One region of the Carnobacterium inhibens subsp. inhibens DSM 13024 genome, then DNA from elsewhere that is predicted to be linked to it. Evidence: a T-box and tRNA genes for the amino acid it is inferred to sense, from the RefSeq annotation. Region 1 holds a T-box; the other regions hold tRNA genes.
The links. The T-box of region 1 lies ahead of BR65_RS01580 (valine--tRNA ligase). A T-box ahead of a tRNA ligase gene usually reads a tRNA of that ligase, here a tRNA-Val.

Region 1 (5,680 bases):
TAATTATAAACTACCTTAGTCATTTCAACCATGAAAATAAAGGGGCTCATTTAAATTTCGATTCTGTTTTTTCAATTGCTGCCCAATAATAAAGCGAGCAAAAGCTAAGAATCATCTTAGGTTTTACTCGCTTTAAAGTTATATAGCTCTAAAAAAAATTAAAGTTGATCTTTCAATACTTTTATACGTTCTGTTACTGCAACTTGTTTTTCAAGATAATCGACTTGTTTAGCCTTTTCAGCTTCAACTACTGCATCAGGAGCATTTTCTACAAATCTTTTGTTTGCTAATTTCCCTTCAACCCGTTTAACTTCTTTACTCCACTTGTCTAATTCTTTTTCAAGACGAGTGATTTCTTCTTCCAAGTTGATCAGACCAGCCAACGGCAAGTAGATTTCAGCACCTGTAATCACAGAAGCCATAGCTGTTTCAGGAGCTTCTATATTACTTGAAATCGTCAATGTTTCAGGATTACAGAATCGTTCAATATAAGAAGTATTGTCTTTCAAAAATTGTTCAATGGTTTGATCATTTGTTTTGATCAATAATTCGATTTTTTTAGACAGCGGTGTATTTACTTCAGAACGACTATTACGGACCGAACGAATCAGTTCCATCAGCACATCCATACCTTTAGTTGCTGCTTCATCAGATAATTCAGGGTGTACAACTGGGTAATCCGCTACTACCAATGATTCCCCTTCATGAGGAATATTTTCCCAGATCTCTTCTGTAACAAAAGGCATAATTGGGTGCAATAAACGTAATGTTTGATCCAATACATAAGCTAAAATACTTCTGGTCATTTGTTTCGCTTTTTCATCTTCTCCAAACAATACTTCTTTACTCATTTCGATGTACCAGTCACAAAAATCATCCCAGATAAAGTGGTACAAATGACGGCCTGCTTCACCAAATTCAAACCGTTCAAATAAGTCTGTTACTTTTTCAACTGTTTCATTTAATTTTGTCAAAATCCAACGGTCAGCAACTGTTTTTTCACCTGATAAATCAATTTGATCGACAGTAAAGTTTTCCATATTCATCAAGGCAAAACGACTAGCGTTCCAAATTTTATTAATAAAATTCCAAGCAGCATCCATTTTGTCATAGCTGAAACGAACATCTTGCCCTGGAGCAGAACCGTTTGACAAGAACCAACGTAGTGCATCAGCTCCGTATTTTTCAATAACATCCATTGGGTCAATTCCGTTACCTAGAGATTTACTCATTTTCCGACCTTCAGTATCACGGATAAGACCATGAATCAACACGTTGTTGAAAGGACGTTTCCCAGTGAATTCTAGACTTTGGAACATCATACGGCTAACCCAGAAGAAAATAATGTCGTATCCCGTTACAAGTGTGTTTGTAGGGAAATAACGTTTAAAATCTTCAGATTCTTCATCAGGCCATCCCATTGTAGAAAACGGCCATAATGCTGAACTAAACCAAGTGTCCAAAACATCTGGATCTTGCACCCAGTTTTCGCTATCTTCAGGAGCTTCCATTCCTACGTATAATTCACCACTTGTTTTATGGTACCAAGCTGGGATACGGTGACCCCACCATAATTGACGTGAAATTACCCAATCATGAACATTTTCCATCCAACGCATATACGTATTTTCAAAACGTTCTGGCACAAAGTTCACTTTCTCTTCTGTGCCTTGGCTTTCAATAGCTTCTTTAGCCAATGGAGCCATATTTACAAACCATTGTGTAGATAATCTTGGTTCTACTACAACGCCTGTACGCTCTGAATGACCAACACTGTGTATCATTTTTTCAATTTTGATAAGTCGTCCTTCTGCTTCTAAATCTTTTATAACAGCTTTACGAGCTTCAAAACGGTCCATCGCTTCATATTTACCAGCTAGTTCATTCATTGAACCATCATCGTTCATCACATTGATCTGCGGCAAGTCATGGCGTTTCCCAACTTCAAAGTCATTAGGATCATGAGCAGGAGTAATTTTCACTACACCCGTACCAAAATCCATCTCAACGTAGTCATCTGCAACAATCGGAATTTCACGATTCATTAGTGGCAACATAACTGTTTTACCAATTAAATGTTGGTACCGTTCATCTTCAGGATGAACTGCAATCGCTGTATCACCCAACATCGTTTCAGGTCGCGTCGTAGCGATTTCAACTACTCCACTACCATCTGTTAAAGGATAACTCATATGATAAAAAGCACCTTCAACATCTTTATGGATCACTTCAATATCTGATAAAGCCGTTTTAGCTTTTGGGTCCCAGTTGATAATGTATTCTCCACGGTAAATCAATTTTTTATTGTACATTGTTACAAATACTTTACGAACCGCTTCAGATAATCCTTCATCTAATGTAAAACGTTCACGGCTATAATCAACTGAAATACCCACTTTTGCCCATTGCTCACGAATCACACTTGCGTATTCCTCTTTCCAATCCCATACCGTATCAATAAATTTATCGCGTCCAAGATCATAGCGTGAAATTCCATCCTCAGCAAGTTTTGCTTCTACTTTTGCTTGAGTTGCGATTCCAGCATGATCCATTCCCGGCAACCATAATGTATCGTATCCTTGCATTCTTTTTTGTCTAACGATAATATCTTGCAGAGTCGTATCCCAAGCATGACCTAAATGCAATTTCCCTGTTACATTGGGAGGCGGAATAACAACAGAATAAGCTTCTTTCGTTTTATCTCCACTTGGTTTAAATAGTCCTTTTTCTACCCATTTTTCATAACGACCAGCTTCTACTTCATTTGGTTGATATTTAGTAGACATTTTCAATTCATCTGTCATTTTATCTCTCCTTTACAATATCACTTAATAAATCTGAAAAACAAAAAAAGCATCCATCCTAATAATAAATTATTATTAGGACGAATGCTGTTCACTCGCGGTACCACCTATATTGCATACTTCTGCTATCTTCAAAAGTATACCTCTTAGTTCCATTTTTAACGGATCGTTACTCCGAACAAAGTTACTTTACTTTCACTTTGCCAGCTCCCAAGCTACCTTCATTTTACTGTGACTAAGAACTCTCAGCATCTGTTCTATTCTCTCAAAGTCAGCAAATAAAATTACTCCTCTTGTTCATTGCCTTTTATTTTTATATAGTAGCATTAAAAATGCTACTTTTCAATATGCATCTTTTTTAATCAACGTGCAGCTCTTGTCGCTTTGATAGCTTGATCATAATCTGGCTCACTAGACATTTCAGGAACGATCTCTTGATAAACGATCTCACCTCTAGGGTTGATCACAAAAACTGAACGAGCTAACTTTTCAAGCTCTTCCATAACCAAACCATAGGCCTCCCCAAATTCCAAGTTACTGTCATGCAGCATTTCCATTGAGATATCTTTTCCAGCACACCATTCAGCTTGTTCTTCTTTCGAGTTATTAGAAATAGTGATCAACTGGACACCATCTAGTTCGCTGGCAATTTTATTAAACTCTTTAGCTTGCAACGCGCATACTCGCGTATCGATATCCGGGATTACACTGATTAACACAACTTTTCCAGAAAAGTCACTTAATTTAACTAGTTCATCTGCTAAATTTTCAACTTTAAAATCAGGTGCTTTATCTCCAACTTTTGGTTGGATCCCTTTTAACTTATACGGTGTACCTTTTTTCGTTATTTCCATATGAACACTCCCTATTCTATGCTTCCTCTTAAAATAGTATACGAAGAATCCTTTTTTAAAGCAACATTCCAGCACAAAACAAATGCCCCGGCAAATTACGCTAGCTTACTTTTTTTACCTGTAATCCTACTCTTCTTCACCTAAACTGGCTGGATAAAGAGCTTCATTTTGATAAACCATAGTAAAAATTTCGCTAGAAAAATCAATATACTTCATTTGAATATTATCCGGCACTCTTATTCTACCTGGGGCAAAGTTTAAAATAGAAGTGATACCTGCATCAATTAATTGTTCCACTACTTTTTGAGACACTTCACTAGGTACGGCACAAATGGCTGTACGAATTTGTTCTTTTATAATAAAATTCTTCATCTGTTCCATAGGCAAAATTGGCACTCCTGAAATTTCCTTTCCAAAATAACTTGACTCAATATCAAAAGCACCTTTGATGGTGATATTTTTTTCTTTTTTTAAATTATTTCTTAATATCGCTTTCCCAAGGTTTCCTGCTCCAACAAGTACAACGTTAATGATATTATTCACATTTAATAACTCACGAAAAACTTCCGTTACATAAGTAACTTCATAGCCGTATCCACTTCTGCCTAATTCACCAAAATGAGAAAAATCACGTCGGATCGTTGCAGAAGGAATCTGTGTCATCTGGCTTAATTCTTTTGATTTAACACGCTCTACACCAGATTCATTTAACTTTTTTAATGAACGGTAATAAATGGGTAATCTTTGTGCTGTTGCATTCGGAATTTGATGTATCTTCGTATTCATCTCCACATTTCTGCCTCCCAAGCTTTAATTTCTTTATTATCATATCATCTTTTTATCCTTAACTCAATATAATTGTGATATTAATCACAATTATATTGAATACAAAGAAAAAGAAGATACGTATTTGAACTTCATCTTCTTTTTCTCTGTATTCAATTTTAAAGCCTACTTTATTTTTTTTGGTAAACAATTTTTCCATTAATCACTGTTTTTGAAACTTCCACTTTACTTAAATATTCTGGTTTCACTTTAAAAGGGTTTTGTTTTAGAATAGTAAAATCACTTATATAGCCAGGTTTTATTTTTCCTCTAGAATCTTCTTTGTAGCCAGCAATTGCACTTCCAGTGGTGTACAAAGAAATTGCTTCATATACAGAAAGTTCTTCTTCAGGAAAATAACGTTCAGCTGTTTTACCTTCTCTCACAGTCCTAGTAACAGCTGCATGGATGCCATAAAAAGGGTTTGGGATTTCAACTGGCGCATCACTGCCGCCTGCAACCGGAAAACCGGATTCCTTTATACTCTTCCAAGCAAATACCAAAGGCGGATGGTTCTCGCCTAAAACATCTAATGCCCAAGGCAAGTCACTACTCATAAATTGAGGCTGTAGGTCAAAAACTAATGGTAAACTTTTAGCTTTCTTTAGTAATTCTTCATTTAGCCATGGAGTGTGAATCATACGGTCAAGTTGACCCGGTAATGGAGGGTATTCATTGAGTGTTTCAATTACTTTTTCGAAAGCTCTATCTCCTAATATATGAATAGCTACTGGCAACTTCGCTTTACGAGCTGCTTTTATTAAGTTTAAAAAAACCTCATCCTTTTGAACTTGAAGGCCGTAATGATTTGTTCCGGCATAAGGTTGACTCATCAATGCTGTTTGCGAACCAACTGTTCCATCATAAAAGATTTTCATTGCGCCTAATTCGATATAAGGATTGCCATCTAAAAAGATTTCATTAGAACGATTATACGCATGGAGTTCTTCATGATGAATCAATAAATGAACACGAAAGAGCATCTCTTTTCCTTCAATTACATCGTGGTACGTCTGCAATGTTCCTTCAAAACCATTAAAGTAATGCAAATCTTCAGAATGTCCGCCAGTTACTCCTTTTGACCACAAATCCTCAATAGCTAATTCTAAATACTTTTCTTGCTCTTCGGATGTAGCAGCCGGAAAAGCATTTATAGCTAAATTTGTCGCTTCATCTTTTAAAATTCCTGTTAGATTT
Region 2 (5,680 bases), 500 kb from region 1:
GAAGTGAGTCAAATGCTTGCTTCTTTAAGAACAAGTTGTGATGGGGAGGGAAATTAAGTACCGAAGTTCCCGATGTCACACTGTCAAGAAAAGCTTCTAGTTAGAAACAAACTGCCCGTACCGCAAACCGACACAGGTAGTCGAGGAGAGAATCCTAAGGTGTGCGAGAGAACTCTCGTTAAGGAACTCGGCAAAATGACCCCGTAACTTCGGGAGAAGGGGTGCTGACCAATTGGTCAGCCGCAGTGAATAGGCCCAGGCGACTGTTTATCAAAAACACAGGTCTCTGCAAAATCGTAAGATGACGTATAGGGGCTGACGCCTGCCCGGTGCTGGAAGGTTAAGAGGATGGGTTAGCTCTCGGGCGAAGCTCAGAATTGAAGCCCCAGTAAACGGCGGCCGTAACTATAACGGTCCTAAGGTAGCGAAATTCCTTGTCGGGTAAGTTCCGACCCGCACGAAAGGCGTAACGATCTGGGCACTGTCTCAACGAGAGACTCGGTGAAATTATAGTACCTGTGAAGATGCAGGTTACCCGCGACAGGACGGAAAGACCCCATGGAGCTTTACTGCAGTTTGATATTGAGTGTTTGTACAGCTTGTACAGGATAGGTAGGAGCCATTGAAGCCAGGACGCCAGTCTTGGTGGAGGCGTTGGTGGGATACTACCCTTGCTGTATGACCACTCTAACCCACAGCCCTTATCGGGCTGGGAGACAGTGTCTGACGGGCAGTTTGACTGGGGCGGTCGCCTCCTAAAGTGTAACGGAGGCGCCCAAAGGTTCCCTCAGAATGGTTGGAAATCATTCGCAGAGTGTAAAGGCATAAGGGAGCTTGACTGCGAGACCTACAAGTCGAGCAGGGACGAAAGTCGGGCTTAGTGATCCGGTGGTTCCGCATGGAAGGGCCATCGCTCAACGGATAAAAGCTACCCTGGGGATAACAGGCTTATCTCCCCCAAGAGTCCACATCGACGGGGAGGTTTGGCACCTCGATGTCGGCTCATCGCATCCTGGGGCTGTAGTCGGTCCCAAGGGTTGGGCTGTTCGCCCATTAAAGCGGTACGCGAGCTGGGTTCAGAACGTCGTGAGACAGTTCGGTCCCTATCCGTCGCGGGCGTAGGAAATTTGAGAGGAGCTGTCCTTAGTACGAGAGGACCGGGATGGACACACCTCTGGTGTACCAGTTGTTCTGCCAAGGGCATTGCTGGGTAGCTATGTGTGGACGGGATAAACGCTGAAAGCATCTAAGCGTGAAGCCCCCCTCAAGATGAGATTTCCCATCACGTAAGTGAGTAAGACCCCTGAGAGATGATCAGGTTGATAGGTTGGAAGTGGAAGTCTAGCGATAGATGGAGCGGACCAATACTAATCGGTCGAGGACTTAACCAAAGAATAAACGGTGTACGACGGTTTCTAAATGAAGAACAAGTTTTTAACTTATCCAGTTTTGAGAGAACAACGTTCTCTAGATTGAAATTTGTGTGGTGGCGATGGCAAGAAGGTCACACCTGTTCCCATGCCGAACACAGCAGTTAAGCTTCTTAGCGCCGATGGTAGTGAAGGGTTTCCCTTTGTGAGAGTAGGACGCTGCCACGCAGATTCAATTAATTATTCCGCAATAGCTCAGTTGGTAGTAGCGCATGACTGTTAATCATGATGTCGTAGGTTCGAGTCCTACTTGCGGAGTACCATAGTCCATCTATGTAAATAAAAAAACAAACGAGAATATCGTGGTGAACCGAATCTGGAGAGTTGTCCGAGCGGCCGAAGGAGCATGATTGGAAATCATGTAGGCGGTGAACACTGTCTCAAGGGTTCGAATCCCTTACTCTCCGTTTGAACATGAAGGCCCGTTGGTCAAGCGGTTAAGACACCGCCCTTTCACGGCGGTATCACGGGTTCGATTCCCGTACGGGTCATCAGTAACGACGTTACTGATTCATTAACTAGAAGTGACTAAGTAATCCTCAGGAGGTTTAGCTCAGCTGGGAGAGCATCTGCCTTACAAGCAGAGGGTCGGCGGTTCGATCCCGTCAACCTCCATTGTTTCAAAAGGTCTCGTGGTGTAGGGGTTAACATGTCTGCCTGTCACGCAGAAGATCGCGGGTTCGATTCCCGTCGAGACCGTTGGTTTGATAAATAAAATAAAAAAACCATTCTTATAATGGCCTGGTAGCTCAGTTGGTAGAGCACTTGATTGAAGCTCAAGGTGTCGGCAGTTCGATTCTGTCCCAGGCCACCATTAATGGAGGGGTAGCGAAGTGGCTAAACGCGGCGGACTGTAAATCCGCTCCTTCGGGTTCGGCAGTTCGAATCTGCCCCCCTCCACCATTTTTTTTAAAAGAACGACCTTATTATTTAGATAGGGGTATAGTTTAAAGGTAGAACTATGGTCTCCAAAACCATCAGTGTGGGTTCAATTCCTACTACCCCTGCCATTTTTTAAAAAGTGGATAAAACAAGTAATACCATGGCGATTGTGGTGAAGTGGTTAACACACCGGATTGTGGTTCCGGCATGCGTGGGTTCGAACCCCATCAGTCGCCTTTTTTTTATTGGGCTATAGCCAAGCGGTAAGGCAAGGGACTTTGACTCCCTCATGCGTTGGTTCGAATCCAGCTAGCCCAGTTTAATTGAATCTATACATTCAACTAAAAAGATGGCGGTATAGCCAAGTGGTAAGGCAGAGGTCTGCAAAACCTTCATCACCGGTTCAAATCCGGTTACCGCCTTATGCCTAAAGATGAAAAATAAGCAGTCCATATGCCGGCGTGGCGGAACTGGTAGACGCGCTGGACTCAAAATCCTGTGCCCGCGAGGGCGTGCCGGTTCGATTCCGGCCGCCGGTATACTAAAGAAATCAACGTATATAAAACGTTGGTTTCTTTTTTTGTCTAAAAATAAAGTATCCCTACAGGGATTTATTCATTATAGTAAGACGATCTGTTATGATAAAGGTGTAAAAAAGAGTTTTACGATTCATTCATTGTGAGCGTTCTTTATTAAGATTCAAGAGGTAACCATTTTTATTAGCTGCTATACTTTTAGTCAAATGGGACTTTGAGAAAAAATAATGGGCAAGCCAAGAGTTGAATCGTTAAGTTTGTTTTGCTTTCTTAATTATTCTTCGCTATACTTTTTACTAGAAGAGTATCTCGAGAGGAGTTAGTAGAATGACACAAACGATAGAAGAATCAATGAATCATCTTGAACACTTAAAAATAAAATACACTGACTGTTTAAAACATCCATTAAACTTAAATATAAAAAGAGGAATACCTAGTAAAGAACAATTACAGTTGTCTGAACCAATGCTAAATGTATTATCTTCTCCAACTGATTTTTTAAGCCAAGGTACGATAGATATTCGCAATTATGGAGAATTGACCGGAATATCTGAAGCAAAAGAGTTATTTTCAGAATTATTAGAAACTGAACGAGATGAGATCTTGATTGGTGGGAATTCCAGTTTAAACTTGATGTACTTAGTCATTACATCAAACTTATTTGCAAAAATAAAAAATCAAACCAATAAAAAACGGGTTAAATTTTTATGTCCAAGTCCAGGTTACGATCGTCATTTTGCCATGACTGAAAAATTAGGAATAGAAATGATTCCCATTGGATTAAACAATGACGGACCTGATATGGATGAAGTTAAAAAGCTTGTGGCGAACGATCCTACTATAAAAGGTATCTGGTGTGTTCCTACGTACAGCAATCCAACTGGGGTAACCTATTCAGATGAAGTAGTCGATCAATTGGCTAGTATGGAAACAAAAGCAGATGATTTTATGATTCTATGGGATAATGCTTATCTTGTTCATCATTTGACGAATGAAAAGAAAGCCGTTAAAAATATATTAACAGCTTGTAAAGCAGCAGGGAATCCAGAGCGTTCTTGGATGTTTTGTTCAACCTCAAAAGTTACTTTTCCTGGAGCAGGTGTAGCGGCTTTAGGAGCAAGTAAAAAGAATATTGATTTCATTGCAAAAGAACTTTCGTATCAAACGATAGGATTCGATAAAATCAATCAGATGCGTCACGTAAAATTTTTAAAAGATAAAAATCATATTTCTCAACATATGGATAAGCACGCTGCTATTTTAAAACCCAAATTTGATTTGATCAATCAAAAATTAATGCATTACTTTACCGGTAAAGATTGTGTCGAATGGACAGAACCAAAAGGTGGCTATTTTGTTCATTTAACTACACAACCAGGTTGCGCAACAGAGATTGTTGGAGCACTTGCTAAAATAGGAGTAGCCGTTACTGATGCGGGAGCCACCTATCCATACGGTAAAAATCCTTCTGACAACAGTATTCGTTTAGCTCCGACACCGGTATCGTTAGAAGACTTAGATGCAGCCATGGATGCGATTTGTTTATGTATTGAATACATTACGTTAAAAAAACAACAATCTTTATAAATAGAGAGAATTTTAGAAAATAAAAGGCTAACTTTGTTCATTTGAACATAAAAAGTGTAGAATAGGGATAGTAGAAAAAAAGTTAAATGGATTTAATAAATATGAGCAACGTTAGTTTTATCATAGAGAGGAAGATGAATAGATGTCAAAAGGAACATTTTGGTTAGGAGCAGCAATAGGAGGAGCAGCAGCTTATGCAGCAGCATACTTGTTTGCACCTAAATCTGGAGAAGAATACCAAAGAGAGCTGAAAGATAAAGCTGAAATGATTAAAGAATCATCGAGCGATTATATGTCTATTGCAAAAGAACGCGGTGGAGATTTTAAAGCTATTGCAACAGATGCTGCAGCTGGATTAAAAACAGACATGAAATTGGTTTCAAAACAATTATCAGAACAAATTAAAATGGATTCTCAAATTCTAAAATCTGACTTGCAAGACGTCAAAGATGGCGTACCAGGAAGTAAGGAAAATTTAAAAGCAAACTTGAGTGATGCATTGAATGAAGCAAAATATACTGCTACAAGTTTAAAAGATCAAGTAGCTCAAACAACTGTAGAAGCAAAAGACATTTCACGTGCCGTTATTGATGAAGCGAAAATGGAAATCGATGAAACAACTGCTGAAAATAAACCATTAGATAATTTTTAACCATAATTGGATAAAATAAGACACTAACGATGAGAGAAACTTTTATCGTTAGTGTCTTATTTATTTTTGACGTGAGCCATCTTTTTTGTAAATGATGACCTCAGAATCTTTATTTTCAGCAATTTCATGAGCTCGATCTACTGCATCCGATTTTTTATCGAATGTATCACTTGCCCGTTTAGCTTCTTTTGTTTTTACTACCCAATGATCGTCTTCATAAAAAACTTCAACAGCATTGTCTAATAGTTTTGGATTTGAACTTGATGTATCATGTTTATCTGATTTTTTAGGACTTTTTTCTTTATCAAATGCTTCTTTTTCTTCCTTCGAAGCATTATTCACCCATTCTTTAGCTTGTGAAATAGCAATTGGAATCGCACGATCATCTTCGTATCCATTGGCTAAAAGAGCATTTGCAATTTCAATCGTCTTTTTGCGCAACAGTGAGTCAAAATTCTTTAATGAAGCCGGGTAATCTTTCATATCCCATGGCATAAATTATCATCCTCTCTAAGATACTTGTGTTAATTATGTTATACCATTCATAGACCATTCAAACAAATAAAAAGGTTCTTAGAAGCTTTTTTGAGAGA
Region 3 (5,680 bases), 2.2 Mb from region 1:
TTGACCAACGGGCCAGTTTACTATTTTTAATTAATGGGCCTAAATGGACTCGAACCATCGACCTCACGCTTATCAGGCGTGCGCTCTAACCAGCTGAGCTATAGGCCCATAAAAAAAAAGCGGGTGACGAGAATCGAACTCGCATCAACAGCTTGGAAGGCTGTGGTTTTACCACTAAACTACACCCGCATTACATAAATGGCCTGGGACAGAATCGAACTGCCGACACCTTGAGCTTCAATCAAGTGCTCTACCAACTGAGCTACCAGGCCAACTATTCAATTAAACGGTCTCGACGGGAATCGAACCCGCGATCTTCTGCGTGACAGGCAGACATGTTAACCCCTACACCACGAGACCTTTTTTATTTTTAAACTATCTTTTATAAAAAAGATAAATTGCGGGGACAGGACTTGAACCTGTGACCTTCGGGTTATGAGCCCGACGAGCTGCCAACTGCTCCACCCCGCGATAATATTAATATTAATTTGAAAAAGGAGGATAAGGGATTCGAACCCTTGCGTGCTTTTACACACCTGACGGTTTTCAAGACCGTTCCCTTCAGCCGGACTTGGGTAATCCTCCATAAGACTGATAAGATATTTCAGTATTAAATTAAACATAATTGTTTATGACCCGTACGGGAATCGAACCCGTGATACCGCCGTGAAAGGGCGGTGTCTTAACCGCTTGACCAACGGGCCGAAAAAAACACAAAAAAATAAATTACGGAGAAGGAGGGATTTGAACCCTCGCGCCGCGTTAACGACCTACACCCTTAGCAGGGGCGCCTCTTCAGCCACTTGAGTACTTCCCCAAAAAACCAAAATAGTTAATTATTTAATTTATTCAATGGGCCTAAATGGACTCGAACCATCGACCTCACGCTTATCAGGCGTGCGCTCTAACCAGCTGAGCTATAGGCCCATAAAAAAAGCGGGTGACGAGAATCGAACTCGCATCAACAGCTTGGAAGGCTGTGGTTTTACCACTAAACTACACCCGCAAAAAACGGTCTCGACGGGAATCGAACCCGCGATCTTCTGCGTGACAGGCAGACATGTTAACCCCTACACCACGAGACCTTTTTTACTTTTATACTATCTTTTTTACAAAAGATAAATTGCGGGGACAGGACTTGAACCTGTGACCTTCGGGTTATGAGCCCGACGAGCTGCCAACTGCTCCACCCCGCGATAATATTAATGAATCATTTTAAAAAAAGGAGGATAAGAGATTCGAACTCTTGCGTGCTTTTACACACCTGACGGTTTTCAAGACCGTTCCCTTCAGCCGGACTTGGGTAATCCTCCATAATGATACAAGGTTACTTTAATCTTTACTGATTAATGGACCTTGTAGGACTCGAACCTACGACCGGACGGTTATGAGCCGTCTGCTCTAACCAACTGAGCTAAAGGTCCAAGATCTTTTAAATAATAATAATAATAGCGGCGAAGGGGATCGAACCCCCGACCTCCCGGGTATGAACCGGACGCTCTAGCCAGCTGAGCTACACCGCCATAATAATAAGGTGAATATTTTTAAAAAAGTGGAGCCTAGCGGGATCGAACCGCTGACCTCCTGCGTGCAAGGCAGGCGCTCTCCCAGCTGAGCTAAGGCCCCTAAATTTTAAATCGGGAAGACAGGATTCGAACCTGCGACCCCTTGGTCCCAAACCAAGTGCTCTACCAAGCTGAGCTACTTCCCGTAATGCTGAGTTTTATCTTTTTTACAAAAGAAATGCACCCAAGAGGACTTGAACCTCTAACCCCTTGATTCGTAGTCAAGTACTCTATCCAATTGAGCTATGGGTGCAAATGGTGCCGAGGGCCGGAATCGAACCGGCACGGTGATCACTCACCGCAGGATTTTAAGTCCTGTGCGTCTACCTGTTCCGCCACCCCGGCATTAGAACAGCTTGTCATTCTTACGAATGAGCTCACTAGTTGAACTAGTAAGCGAAAGACGGGATTCGAACCCGCGACCCCCACCTTGGCAAGGTGATGTTCTACCACTGAACTACTTTCGCAACAAAATGCCGGCTAAAGGAGTTGAACCCTCGACCCTCTGATTACAAATCAGATGCTCTACCAACTGAGCTAAGCCGGCTAAAGTGGTACTTCACTAATCATTCAAAAAAAATGGTGCGGGTGAAGGGACTTGAACCCCCACGTCTTTCAACGCTAGATCCTAAATCTAGTGCGTCTGCCAATTCCGCCACACCCGCAAAAGTATGGCATAACTAAACATGTTGAATGATTAGTTATGAGTCATGCAGGATTCGAACCTGCGACCCTCTGATTAAAAGTCAGATGCTCTACCAACTGAGCTAATGACTCATGGTGGAGGTTGACGGGATCGAACCGCCGACCCTCTGCTTGTAAGGCAGATGCTCTCCCAGCTGAGCTAAACCTCCATCTGAGAAAAAATAATTGAATCTGCGTGGCAGCGTCCTACTCTCACAAAGGGAAACCCTTCACTACCATCGGCGCTAAGAAGCTTAACTGCTGTGTTCGGCATGGGAACAGGTGTGACCTTCTTGCCATCGCCACCACACAAATTTCAATCTAGAGAACGTTGTTCTCTCAAAACTGGATAAGTTAAAAGTTTGTTCTTCGTTTAGAAACCGTCGTACACCGTTTATTCTTTGGTTAAGTCCTCGACCGATTAGTATTGGTCCGCTCCATCTATCGCTAGACTTCCACTTCCAACCTATCAACCTGATCATCTCTCAGGGGTCTTACTCACTTACGTGATGGGAAATCTCATCTTGAGGGGGGCTTCACGCTTAGATGCTTTCAGCGTTTATCCCGTCCACACATAGCTACCCAGCAATGCCCTTGGCAGAACAACTGGTACACCAGAGGTGTGTCCATCCCGGTCCTCTCGTACTAAGGACAGCTCCTCTCAAATTTCCTACGCCCGCGACGGATAGGGACCGAACTGTCTCACGACGTTCTGAACCCAGCTCGCGTACCGCTTTAATGGGCGAACAGCCCAACCCTTGGGACCGACTACAGCCCCAGGATGCGATGAGCCGACATCGAGGTGCCAAACCTCCCCGTCGATGTGGACTCTTGGGGGAGATAAGCCTGTTATCCCCAGGGTAGCTTTTATCCGTTGAGCGATGGCCCTTCCATGCGGAACCACCGGATCACTAAGCCCGACTTTCGTCCCTGCTCGACTTGTAGGTCTCGCAGTCAAGCTCCCTTATGCCTTTACACTCTGCGAATGATTTCCAACCATTCTGAGGGAACCTTTGGGCGCCTCCGTTACACTTTAGGAGGCGACCGCCCCAGTCAAACTGCCCGTCAGACACTGTCTCCCAGCCCGATAAGGGCTGTGGGTTAGAGTGGTCATACAGCAAGGGTAGTATCCCACCAACGCCTCCACCAAGACTGGCGTCCTGGCTTCAATGGCTCCTACCTATCCTGTACAAGCTGTACAAACACTCAATATCAAACTGCAGTAAAGCTCCATGGGGTCTTTCCGTCCTGTCGCGGGTAACCTGCATCTTCACAGGTACTATAATTTCACCGAGTCTCTCGTTGAGACAGTGCCCAGATCGTTACGCCTTTCGTGCGGGTCGGAACTTACCCGACAAGGAATTTCGCTACCTTAGGACCGTTATAGTTACGGCCGCCGTTTACTGGGGCTTCAATTCTGAGCTTCGCCCGAGAGCTAACCCATCCTCTTAACCTTCCAGCACCGGGCAGGCGTCAGCCCCTATACGTCATCTTACGATTTTGCAGAGACCTGTGTTTTTGATAAACAGTCGCCTGGGCCTATTCACTGCGGCTGACCAATTGGTCAGCACCCCTTCTCCCGAAGTTACGGGGTCATTTTGCCGAGTTCCTTAACGAGAGTTCTCTCGCACACCTTAGGATTCTCTCCTCGACTACCTGTGTCGGTTTGCGGTACGGGCAGTTTGTTTCTAACTAGAAGCTTTTCTTGACAGTGTGACATCGGGAACTTCGGTACTTAATTTCCCTCCCCATCACAACTTGTTCTTAAAGAAGCAAGCATTTGACTCACTTCAAAACTTGTTGCTTGGACGCGCATATCCAACAGCGCGTATTCCTTAGCCTACTGTGTCCCTCCATTGTTCAAACAAAACAAACTGGTACAGGAATCTCAACCTGTTGTCCATCGTCTACGCCATTCGGCCTCGACTTAGGTCCCGACTAACCCTGGGAGGACGAGCCTTCCCCAGGAAACCTTAGTCATTCGGTGGACGGGATTCTCACCCGTCTTTCGCTACTCATACCGGCATTCTCACTTCTAAGCGCTCCACTAGTCCTCGCGATCTAGCTTCAACGCCCTTAGAACGCTCTCCTACCATAGAACCAATGGTTCTATCCACAGCTTCGGTGTTATGTTTAGCCCCGGTAAATTTTCGGCGCAGGGTCACTCGACTAGTGAGCTATTACGCACTCTTTAAATGATGGCTGCTTCTGAGCCAACATCCTAGTTGTCTAAGCAACTCCACATCCTTTTCCACTTAACATAAACTTTGGGACCTTAGCTGGTGGTCTGGGCTGTTTCCCTTTCGACTACGGATCTTATCACTCGCAGTCTGACTCCCGGATATAAATCAATGGCATTCGGAGTTTATCTGAATTCGGTAACCCGAGAAGGGCCCCTAGTCCAAACAGTTGCTCTACCTCCATGATTCTAATTCCGAGGCTAGCCCTAAAGCTATTTCGGAGAGAACCAGCTATCTCCAAGTTCGATTGGAATTTCTCCGCTACCCACACCTCATCCCCGCATTTTTCAACATACGTGGGTTCGGTCCTCCAGTGCGTATTACCGCACCTTCAACCTGGACATGGGTAGATCACTTGGTTTCGGGTCTACGACCACATACTCATTCGCCCTATTCAGACTCGCTTTCGCTACGGCTCCGTCTCATCAACTTAACCTCGCATGGGATCGTAACTCGCCGGTTCATTCTACAAAAGGCACGCTATCACCCATTAACGGGCTTTAACTATTTGTAGGCACACGGTTTCAGGGGCTATTTCACTCCTCTTCCGAGGTTCTTTTCACCTTTCCCTCACGGTACTGGTTCACTATCGGTCACTAGGGAGTATTTAGCCTTGGGAGATGGTCCTCCCGGATTCCGACGGAATTTCTCGTGTTCCGCCGTACTCAGGATACTGATCAGAGTGGATGTGGTTTCGGATACAGGGCTTTTACCTTCTTCGGCAGACCTTTCCAGGTCGCTTCTCCTACCAAATCCATTTATGACTCTATGTGTTCAGTCCTACAACCCCAGAAAGCAAGCTTTCTGGTTTGGGCTATTCCCGTTTCGCTCGCCGCTACTCAGGGAATCGATTTTTCTTTCTCTTCCTGCAGGTACTTAGATGTTTCAGTTCTCTGCGTCTACCTCTACTAACCTATGTATTCAGTTAGCAGTAACATCCTATCAAAGATGCTGGGTTCCCCCATTCGGAAATCTTTGGATCAAAGCTTACTTACAGCTCCCCAAAGCATATCGGCGTTAGTCCCGTCCTTCATCGGCTCCTAGTGCCAAGGCATTCACCGTGCGCCCTTATTAACTTAACCTATGGTTAATCGTTAATGTTCAATACTCATCTTACGATGAGAACCTTAAAAAACTCATTTTTAAAACTTTTCGGTGTGTTTCTGGTTTCTTACTTGAATTACAATTTTT
Region 4 (5,680 bases), 520 kb from region 1:
TGACCACTCTAACCCACAGCCCTTATCGGGCTGGGAGACAGTGTCTGACGGGCAGTTTGACTGGGGCGGTCGCCTCCTAAAGTGTAACGGAGGCGCCCAAAGGTTCCCTCAGAATGGTTGGAAATCATTCGTAGAGTGTAAAGGCATAAGGGAGCTTGACTGCGAGACCTACAAGTCGAGCAGGGACGAAAGTCGGGCTTAGTGATCCGGTGGTTCCGCATGGAAGGGCCATCGCTCAACGGATAAAAGCTACCCTGGGGATAACAGGCTTATCTCCCCCAAGAGTCCACATCGACGGGGAGGTTTGGCACCTCGATGTCGGCTCATCGCATCCTGGGGCTGTAGTCGGTCCCAAGGGTTGGGCTGTTCGCCCATTAAAGCGGTACGCGAGCTGGGTTCAGAACGTCGTGAGACAGTTCGGTCCCTATCCGTCGCGGGCGTAGGAAATTTGAGAGGAGCTGTCCTTAGTACGAGAGGACCGGGATGGACACACCTCTGGTGTACCAGTTGTTCTGCCAAGGGCATTGCTGGGTAGCTATGTGTGGACGGGATAAACGCTGAAAGCATCTAAGCGTGAAGCCCCCCTCAAGATGAGATTTCCCATCACGTAAGTGAGTAAGACCCCTGAGAGATGATCAGGTTGATAGGTTGGAAGTGGAAGTCTAGCGATAGATGGAGCGGACCAATACTAATCGGTCGAGGACTTAACCAAAGAATAAACGGTGTACGACGGTTTCTAAATGAAGAACAAGTTTTTAACTTATCCAGTTTTGAGAGAACAACGTTCTCTAGATTGAAATTTGTGTGGTGGCGATGGCAAGAAGGTCACACCTGTTCCCATGCCGAACACAGCAGTTAAGCTTCTTAGCGCCGATGGTAGTGAAGGGTTTCCCTTTGTGAGAGTAGGACGCTGCCACGCAGATTCAATTAATTATTCCGCAATAGCTCAGTTGGTAGTAGCGCATGACTGTTAATCATGATGTCGTAGGTTCGAGTCCTACTTGCGGAGTACCATAGTCCATCTATGTAAATAAAAAACAAACGAGAATATCGTGGTGAACCGAATCTGGAGAGTTGTCCGAGCGGCCGAAGGAGCATGATTGGAAATCATGTAGGCGGTGAACACTGTCTCAAGGGTTCGAATCCCTTACTCTCCGTTTGAACATGAAGGCCCGTTGGTCAAGCGGTTAAGACACCGCCCTTTCACGGCGGTATCACGGGTTCGATTCCCGTACGGGTCATCAGTAACGACGTTACTGATTCATTAACTAGAAGTGACTAAGTAATCCTCAGGAGGTTTAGCTCAGCTGGGAGAGCATCTGCCTTACAAGCAGAGGGTCGGCGGTTCGATCCCGTCAACCTCCATTGTTTCAAAAGGTCTCGTGGTGTAGGGGTTAACATGTCTGCCTGTCACGCAGAAGATCGCGGGTTCGATTCCCGTCGAGACCGTTGGTTTGATAAATAAAATAAAAAACCATTCTTATAATGGCCTGGTAGCTCAGTTGGTAGAGCACTTGATTGAAGCTCAAGGTGTCGGCAGTTCGATTCTGTCCCAGGCCACCATTAATGGAGGGGTAGCGAAGTGGCTAAACGCGGCGGACTGTAAATCCGCTCCTTCGGGTTCGGCAGTTCGAATCTGCCCCCCTCCACCATTTTTTTAAAAAGAACGACCTTATTATTTAGATAGGGGTATAGTTTAAAGGTAGAACTATGGTCTCCAAAACCATCAGTGTGGGTTCAATTCCTACTACCCCTGCCATTTTTTAAAAAGTGGATAAAACAAGTAATACCATGGCGATTGTGGTGAAGTGGTTAACACACCGGATTGTGGTTCCGGCATGCGTGGGTTCGAACCCCATCAGTCGCCTTTTTTTTATTGGGCTATAGCCAAGCGGTAAGGCAAGGGACTTTGACTCCCTCATGCGTTGGTTCGAATCCAGCTAGCCCAGTTTAATTGAATCTATACATTCAACTAAAAAGATGGCGGTATAGCCAAGTGGTAAGGCAGAGGTCTGCAAAACCTTCATCACCGGTTCAAATCCGGTTACCGCCTTATGCCTAAAGATGAAAAATAAGCAGTCCATATGCCGGCGTGGCGGAACTGGTAGACGCGCTGGACTCAAAATCCTGTGCCCGCGAGGGCGTGCCGGTTCGATTCCGGCCGCCGGTATACTAAAGAGCTTCAAGAACATTTCGTTCTTGAAGCTCTTTTTTTTGTTTAATCAGCTCAATAAATCTTCATTTAAGTAGAGAAAGTTACTATAAGCTTTCATCAGTTCGCCTATCGTGTGATCAGTACTACATTTCATAGGGTGACTTGTTCATAAAATTTAGTAAATTAATAAAAACTCTAAATTGATTAATTAACAAAAAATCAATTAAGCAATTGTTTGGCTACGCAAAGACCAGCAGCTGATAAGGCACCGTTGATAGTTGAATAGTTTTTTATTTTTACTGGAATTTTTTTTTCGGTTGCCAATAAAGTCACGTTTTTTTCCAAATAATCTTTTATTAACTCTGAGAGTTGTACTTCTTTAAATAGTTCACCATGAATGATCATTTTGTTGGTATCAATCATCATAGATAAATTATTGATTGTAATTGAGAGATATTTAATAGCATTATGCAAGATATTTATTACACCTTCATCACCTAACTTATAAGCTTGTAAAATAGTATCAATAGTTAAGTGAGATCGATTAGATACGAGCTGCCTTAAATAAGTGCTATCAGAGTTATCAAAAAGAATTTGGGATTTTTTAATGATCCATGATTCACTAGCATAAGTTTGTAGACAGCCTCTTTTGCCACATTCGCAAAGTTCACCATCAGGATGAACAACAATATGTCCGACTTCACCCACTAATCGGTTATTGCTACCGTATAGCTTACTTTGGTAAATAGAGGAACAAAACATACCACGTCCTACGTGTAAAAAAGTTAAATTGTCATCCTTATTACTAAGACTAAACAATCGTTCGAATAAAGCCATACATTGGACATTATTTTTAAAATAAAGTGGTAGGTCAGTAGTAGATAATAACTGAGTTAAATTGAACTTTTTCCAGAATAAGTTATTAGTTAAAATAGTCTGTGTTTCTTCATTAAAATGTCCAGGTACTGCGATACCTATAGCTTGAGGGGAATACTTAGAGCTTTGGTCTATAAATAAATGCAATTCTGTAATGAAAAGTGATTCAGTAAGATTAGTTTCTGGTAGTAATGGGTTATGCTGTATAATCTTTTCTTTAAGTAAATTCCCTTTATTATCTATAAGGCAATAACAAAAGAATTTTTCAGATAACTCTACACCAACGTAAAAACTATGATTGGGAGAAATATCCACCAGAATTTTTTTTCTACCTGACTTATTTAGTTCAGTACTTAATTCCCCGGACTCATGGATAAGTTGATCACTGATTAGCTTCCGGGCAATTTCAGTTACCGTTGCGGGAGTAATCCCTGTCTCTTTTGAAATGTCAATTCTTGATATCGGCCCTTTTGTATAAATAGTATCCAAAATTTTAAATTGCAGCTCTAGTTGTCTTTTTGAAATTCCCATAAAATCCTCCTTTGCTTTACAAAGAGTATTATACTACGTTAATTATTATTTATAAATAATAAAACAACAAATTATGTTTGACAAGGCTATTATAATCGATTACTATGAGTTTATTGATAATAATTTATTATCAATTTAATTAACAAACACTGTTTTTGCACTTGGTTATTTATAATATATAATCAATTGATTATAGAAAAGAGAAGGTGAGGTTTATTAAGTAATATAAAATAAATAAATCTAAAAATAAAGTGGATAGAGCATTTACAAATTAGGGATGATCTATTTTCAACAATATGATAGCGGTAACAATATTTGAAGACAAATATATAAAAAATGACTATAAAGGTTAGGGAGTTGTATTATGACAAAAAGATTTATTAGTGCAAATAGCTCGGAAATATTAGAAATGACAGCTAGTGAACTCAAACAAAGTATTCGAGCAAGTGAAGGAAGAATTGTTATGTCTGAAAATGTAGTAACAAGAGAACCGTTTATAGAAGACATTACAAATGCTGAAATTGCTAGAGCTTTTGGAGCGGACTTAATTTTATTAAATGGAATAGATGTATTGAATCCTAAAGTTTCAGGGTTAGACGAAAGTGAAGAATCTTTTGTGGATCAACTACATAAATTAGTTGGACGTCCAATTGGAGTGAATCTAGAACCAGTTGATCAAGATGCATCTATGGCAGAAGATCGTTTGACTATTGCACAAGGAAGACAAGCAAATTTAGAGACAATTACTAAAATAGAAGCTTTAGGTCTAGATTTTGTTTGTTTGACAGGAAACCCTGGAACAGGTGTTACGAATGCACAAATTGAAAAAACGATTCGTATTACTAGAGAGAGATTTTCAGGATTGATTATCGCCGGTAAAATGCACGGAGCAGGAGTATCAGAGAGTATTGTTGATTCAGATACGGTTAAATCATTTATTGAGGCTGGAGCAGATATCATTTTGGTTCCTGCAGTTGGAACTGTTCCTGGTTTTGATGAAAAAGACTTAAAGGAAATTGTTCAGTTAGTGCATAATGAAGGAGCACTTGTATTATCTGCTATAGGGACGAGTCAAGAAAGTTCAGATGAAGATACAATCAAACAAATTGCTATAGCAAATAAAATTTGCGGTGTAGACATTCAACATATCGGTGACGCCGGTTATGCTGGGCTTGCGCCAGTTGAAAATATTTTTGCTTTGAGTAAAGCGATACGTGGTATGCGTCACACTGCTTCAATGATGGCAAGATCTATTCAAAGATAGACTCTATAAGTTGCTTTTGAGTAAGTAAATATAAATATGAGTTGAAAGAGGAGGAAAATTGTTTGAATAACATTAATGGGTTTTTAGAAGAAAAATTACTACCTATTGCTTCAAAAGTAGGAAATAACAAATTACTTGTTGCTATCCGTGATGGAATAACATTGTCAATGCCATTGATTATTATTGGTTCTTTATTTATGGTTGTAGCTAGCTTTCCGGTTCCGGGTTGGGAACAATGGCTTGGTGATATTGGTATTGCAGACTTTCTTTGGAAAGGTACAGATAGCAGTTTCGGTTTGATCGGGTTAATAGCTAGTTTTGGAATTGCCTACAGTTTGACTAATCAATTTGGAGTGGATGGAGTTCCATCTGGTATTATATCATTATCTTCTTTTATCGTAGTTACTCCATTCGTTTCTTCTGAAGCTGGTGCAGGTATGCCCACAACTTATATGGCAGCAAAAGGGTTATTTATTGCTATTATTATTGGGTTATTGAGCGGGTATATCTATCAATGGTTTATCAACCATAATATTCAGATTAAGTTGCCAGAAACTGTACCACCTGCAGTCGCAAAAAGTTTTAGTGCCATTATACCAGGAGCTTTTATTATTACTTTCTGGTTGATCATTTATGCAGTATTAACTATGTTAAACTTGCCAAATCTTCATGATATTGCCCAAGTTGTCTTAGGGGTGCCATTAGGATTGTTAGGCAATAATGTTTTTGGTACAGTTATTGTAGTTGCTCTAAACAGTTTATTCTGGTTTGTTGGTATTCACGGCGGAAATGTTGTTAACTCTGTGATGCAACCGTTATGGATAGCTAACTTAGATGAAAATCGTGCAGCATAT

Region 2: it encodes a tRNA-Val, which carries the amino acid that the T-box ahead of BR65_RS01580 (valine--tRNA ligase) is inferred to sense. The anticodon was not compared.
Region 3: it encodes a tRNA-Val, which carries the amino acid that the T-box ahead of BR65_RS01580 (valine--tRNA ligase) is inferred to sense. The anticodon was not compared.
Region 4: it encodes a tRNA-Val, which carries the amino acid that the T-box ahead of BR65_RS01580 (valine--tRNA ligase) is inferred to sense. The anticodon was not compared.

Annotation. Positions count from the first base shown of each region.
Region 1 is NZ_JQIV01000006.1:75,202-80,881, reverse strand. It holds gene BR65_RS01580 (valine--tRNA ligase) at 159-2,804, opposite strand; T-box leader at 2,878-3,114, opposite strand; gene tpx (thiol peroxidase) at 3,167-3,658, opposite strand; gene BR65_RS01570 (redox-sensing transcriptional repressor Rex) at 3,785-4,444, opposite strand; gene BR65_RS01565 (amidohydrolase) at 4,615-5,680, opposite strand, start outside.
Region 2 is NZ_JQIV01000006.1:577,986-583,665, reverse strand. It holds rRNA gene BR65_RS03965 (23S ribosomal RNA) at 1-1,391, shown strand, start outside; rRNA gene rrf (5S ribosomal RNA) at 1,483-1,598, shown strand; tRNA gene BR65_RS03955 (tRNA-Asn) at 1,615-1,688, shown strand; tRNA gene BR65_RS03950 (tRNA-Ser) at 1,749-1,837, shown strand; tRNA gene BR65_RS03945 (tRNA-Glu) at 1,850-1,921, shown strand; tRNA gene BR65_RS03940 (tRNA-Val) at 1,973-2,045, shown strand; tRNA gene BR65_RS03935 (tRNA-Asp) at 2,057-2,129, shown strand; tRNA gene BR65_RS03930 (tRNA-Phe) at 2,169-2,244, shown strand; tRNA gene BR65_RS03925 (tRNA-Tyr) at 2,250-2,333, shown strand; tRNA gene BR65_RS03920 (tRNA-Trp) at 2,367-2,440, shown strand; tRNA gene BR65_RS03915 (tRNA-His) at 2,476-2,548, shown strand; tRNA gene BR65_RS03910 (tRNA-Gln) at 2,559-2,630, shown strand; tRNA gene BR65_RS03905 (tRNA-Cys) at 2,664-2,734, shown strand; tRNA gene BR65_RS03900 (tRNA-Leu) at 2,768-2,851, shown strand; gene BR65_RS03895 (aspartate aminotransferase type Ic) at 3,176-4,435, shown strand; gene BR65_RS03890 (YtxH domain-containing protein) at 4,578-5,087, shown strand; gene BR65_RS03885 (DUF2188 domain-containing protein) at 5,148-5,582, opposite strand.
Region 3 is NZ_JQIV01000006.1:2,257,528-2,263,207, reverse strand. It holds tRNA gene BR65_RS11985 (tRNA-Glu) at 1-14, opposite strand, end outside; tRNA gene BR65_RS11980 (tRNA-Ile) at 35-108, opposite strand; tRNA gene BR65_RS11975 (tRNA-Gly) at 119-189, opposite strand; tRNA gene BR65_RS11970 (tRNA-Phe) at 200-272, opposite strand; tRNA gene BR65_RS11965 (tRNA-Asp) at 288-360, opposite strand; tRNA gene BR65_RS11960 (tRNA-Met) at 399-471, opposite strand; tRNA gene BR65_RS11955 (tRNA-Ser) at 496-585, opposite strand; tRNA gene BR65_RS11950 (tRNA-Glu) at 633-704, opposite strand; tRNA gene BR65_RS11945 (tRNA-Ser) at 730-817, opposite strand; tRNA gene BR65_RS11940 (tRNA-Ile) at 854-927, opposite strand; tRNA gene BR65_RS11935 (tRNA-Gly) at 936-1,006, opposite strand; tRNA gene BR65_RS11930 (tRNA-Asp) at 1,013-1,085, opposite strand; tRNA gene BR65_RS11925 (tRNA-Met) at 1,124-1,196, opposite strand; tRNA gene BR65_RS11920 (tRNA-Ser) at 1,224-1,313, opposite strand; tRNA gene BR65_RS11915 (tRNA-Ile) at 1,351-1,424, opposite strand; tRNA gene BR65_RS11910 (tRNA-Met) at 1,450-1,523, opposite strand; tRNA gene BR65_RS11905 (tRNA-Ala) at 1,554-1,626, opposite strand; tRNA gene BR65_RS11900 (tRNA-Pro) at 1,638-1,711, opposite strand; tRNA gene BR65_RS11895 (tRNA-Arg) at 1,745-1,818, opposite strand; tRNA gene BR65_RS11890 (tRNA-Leu) at 1,822-1,910, opposite strand; tRNA gene BR65_RS11885 (tRNA-Gly) at 1,961-2,032, opposite strand; tRNA gene BR65_RS11880 (tRNA-Thr) at 2,040-2,112, opposite strand; tRNA gene BR65_RS11875 (tRNA-Leu) at 2,146-2,230, opposite strand; tRNA gene BR65_RS11870 (tRNA-Lys) at 2,270-2,342, opposite strand; tRNA gene BR65_RS11865 (tRNA-Val) at 2,344-2,419, opposite strand; rRNA gene rrf (5S ribosomal RNA) at 2,444-2,559, opposite strand; rRNA gene BR65_RS11855 (23S ribosomal RNA) at 2,651-5,571, opposite strand.
Region 4 is NZ_JQIV01000006.1:590,414-596,093, reverse strand. It holds rRNA gene BR65_RS04065 (23S ribosomal RNA) at 1-712, shown strand, start outside; rRNA gene rrf (5S ribosomal RNA) at 804-919, shown strand; tRNA gene BR65_RS04055 (tRNA-Asn) at 936-1,009, shown strand; tRNA gene BR65_RS04050 (tRNA-Ser) at 1,069-1,157, shown strand; tRNA gene BR65_RS04045 (tRNA-Glu) at 1,170-1,241, shown strand; tRNA gene BR65_RS04040 (tRNA-Val) at 1,293-1,365, shown strand; tRNA gene BR65_RS04035 (tRNA-Asp) at 1,377-1,449, shown strand; tRNA gene BR65_RS04030 (tRNA-Phe) at 1,488-1,563, shown strand; tRNA gene BR65_RS04025 (tRNA-Tyr) at 1,569-1,652, shown strand; tRNA gene BR65_RS04020 (tRNA-Trp) at 1,686-1,759, shown strand; tRNA gene BR65_RS04015 (tRNA-His) at 1,795-1,867, shown strand; tRNA gene BR65_RS04010 (tRNA-Gln) at 1,878-1,949, shown strand; tRNA gene BR65_RS04005 (tRNA-Cys) at 1,983-2,053, shown strand; tRNA gene BR65_RS04000 (tRNA-Leu) at 2,087-2,170, shown strand; gene BR65_RS03995 (ROK family transcriptional regulator) at 2,375-3,562, opposite strand; gene BR65_RS03990 (DUF7916 family protein) at 3,927-4,826, shown strand; gene BR65_RS03985 (PTS sugar transporter subunit IIC) at 4,889-5,680, shown strand, end outside.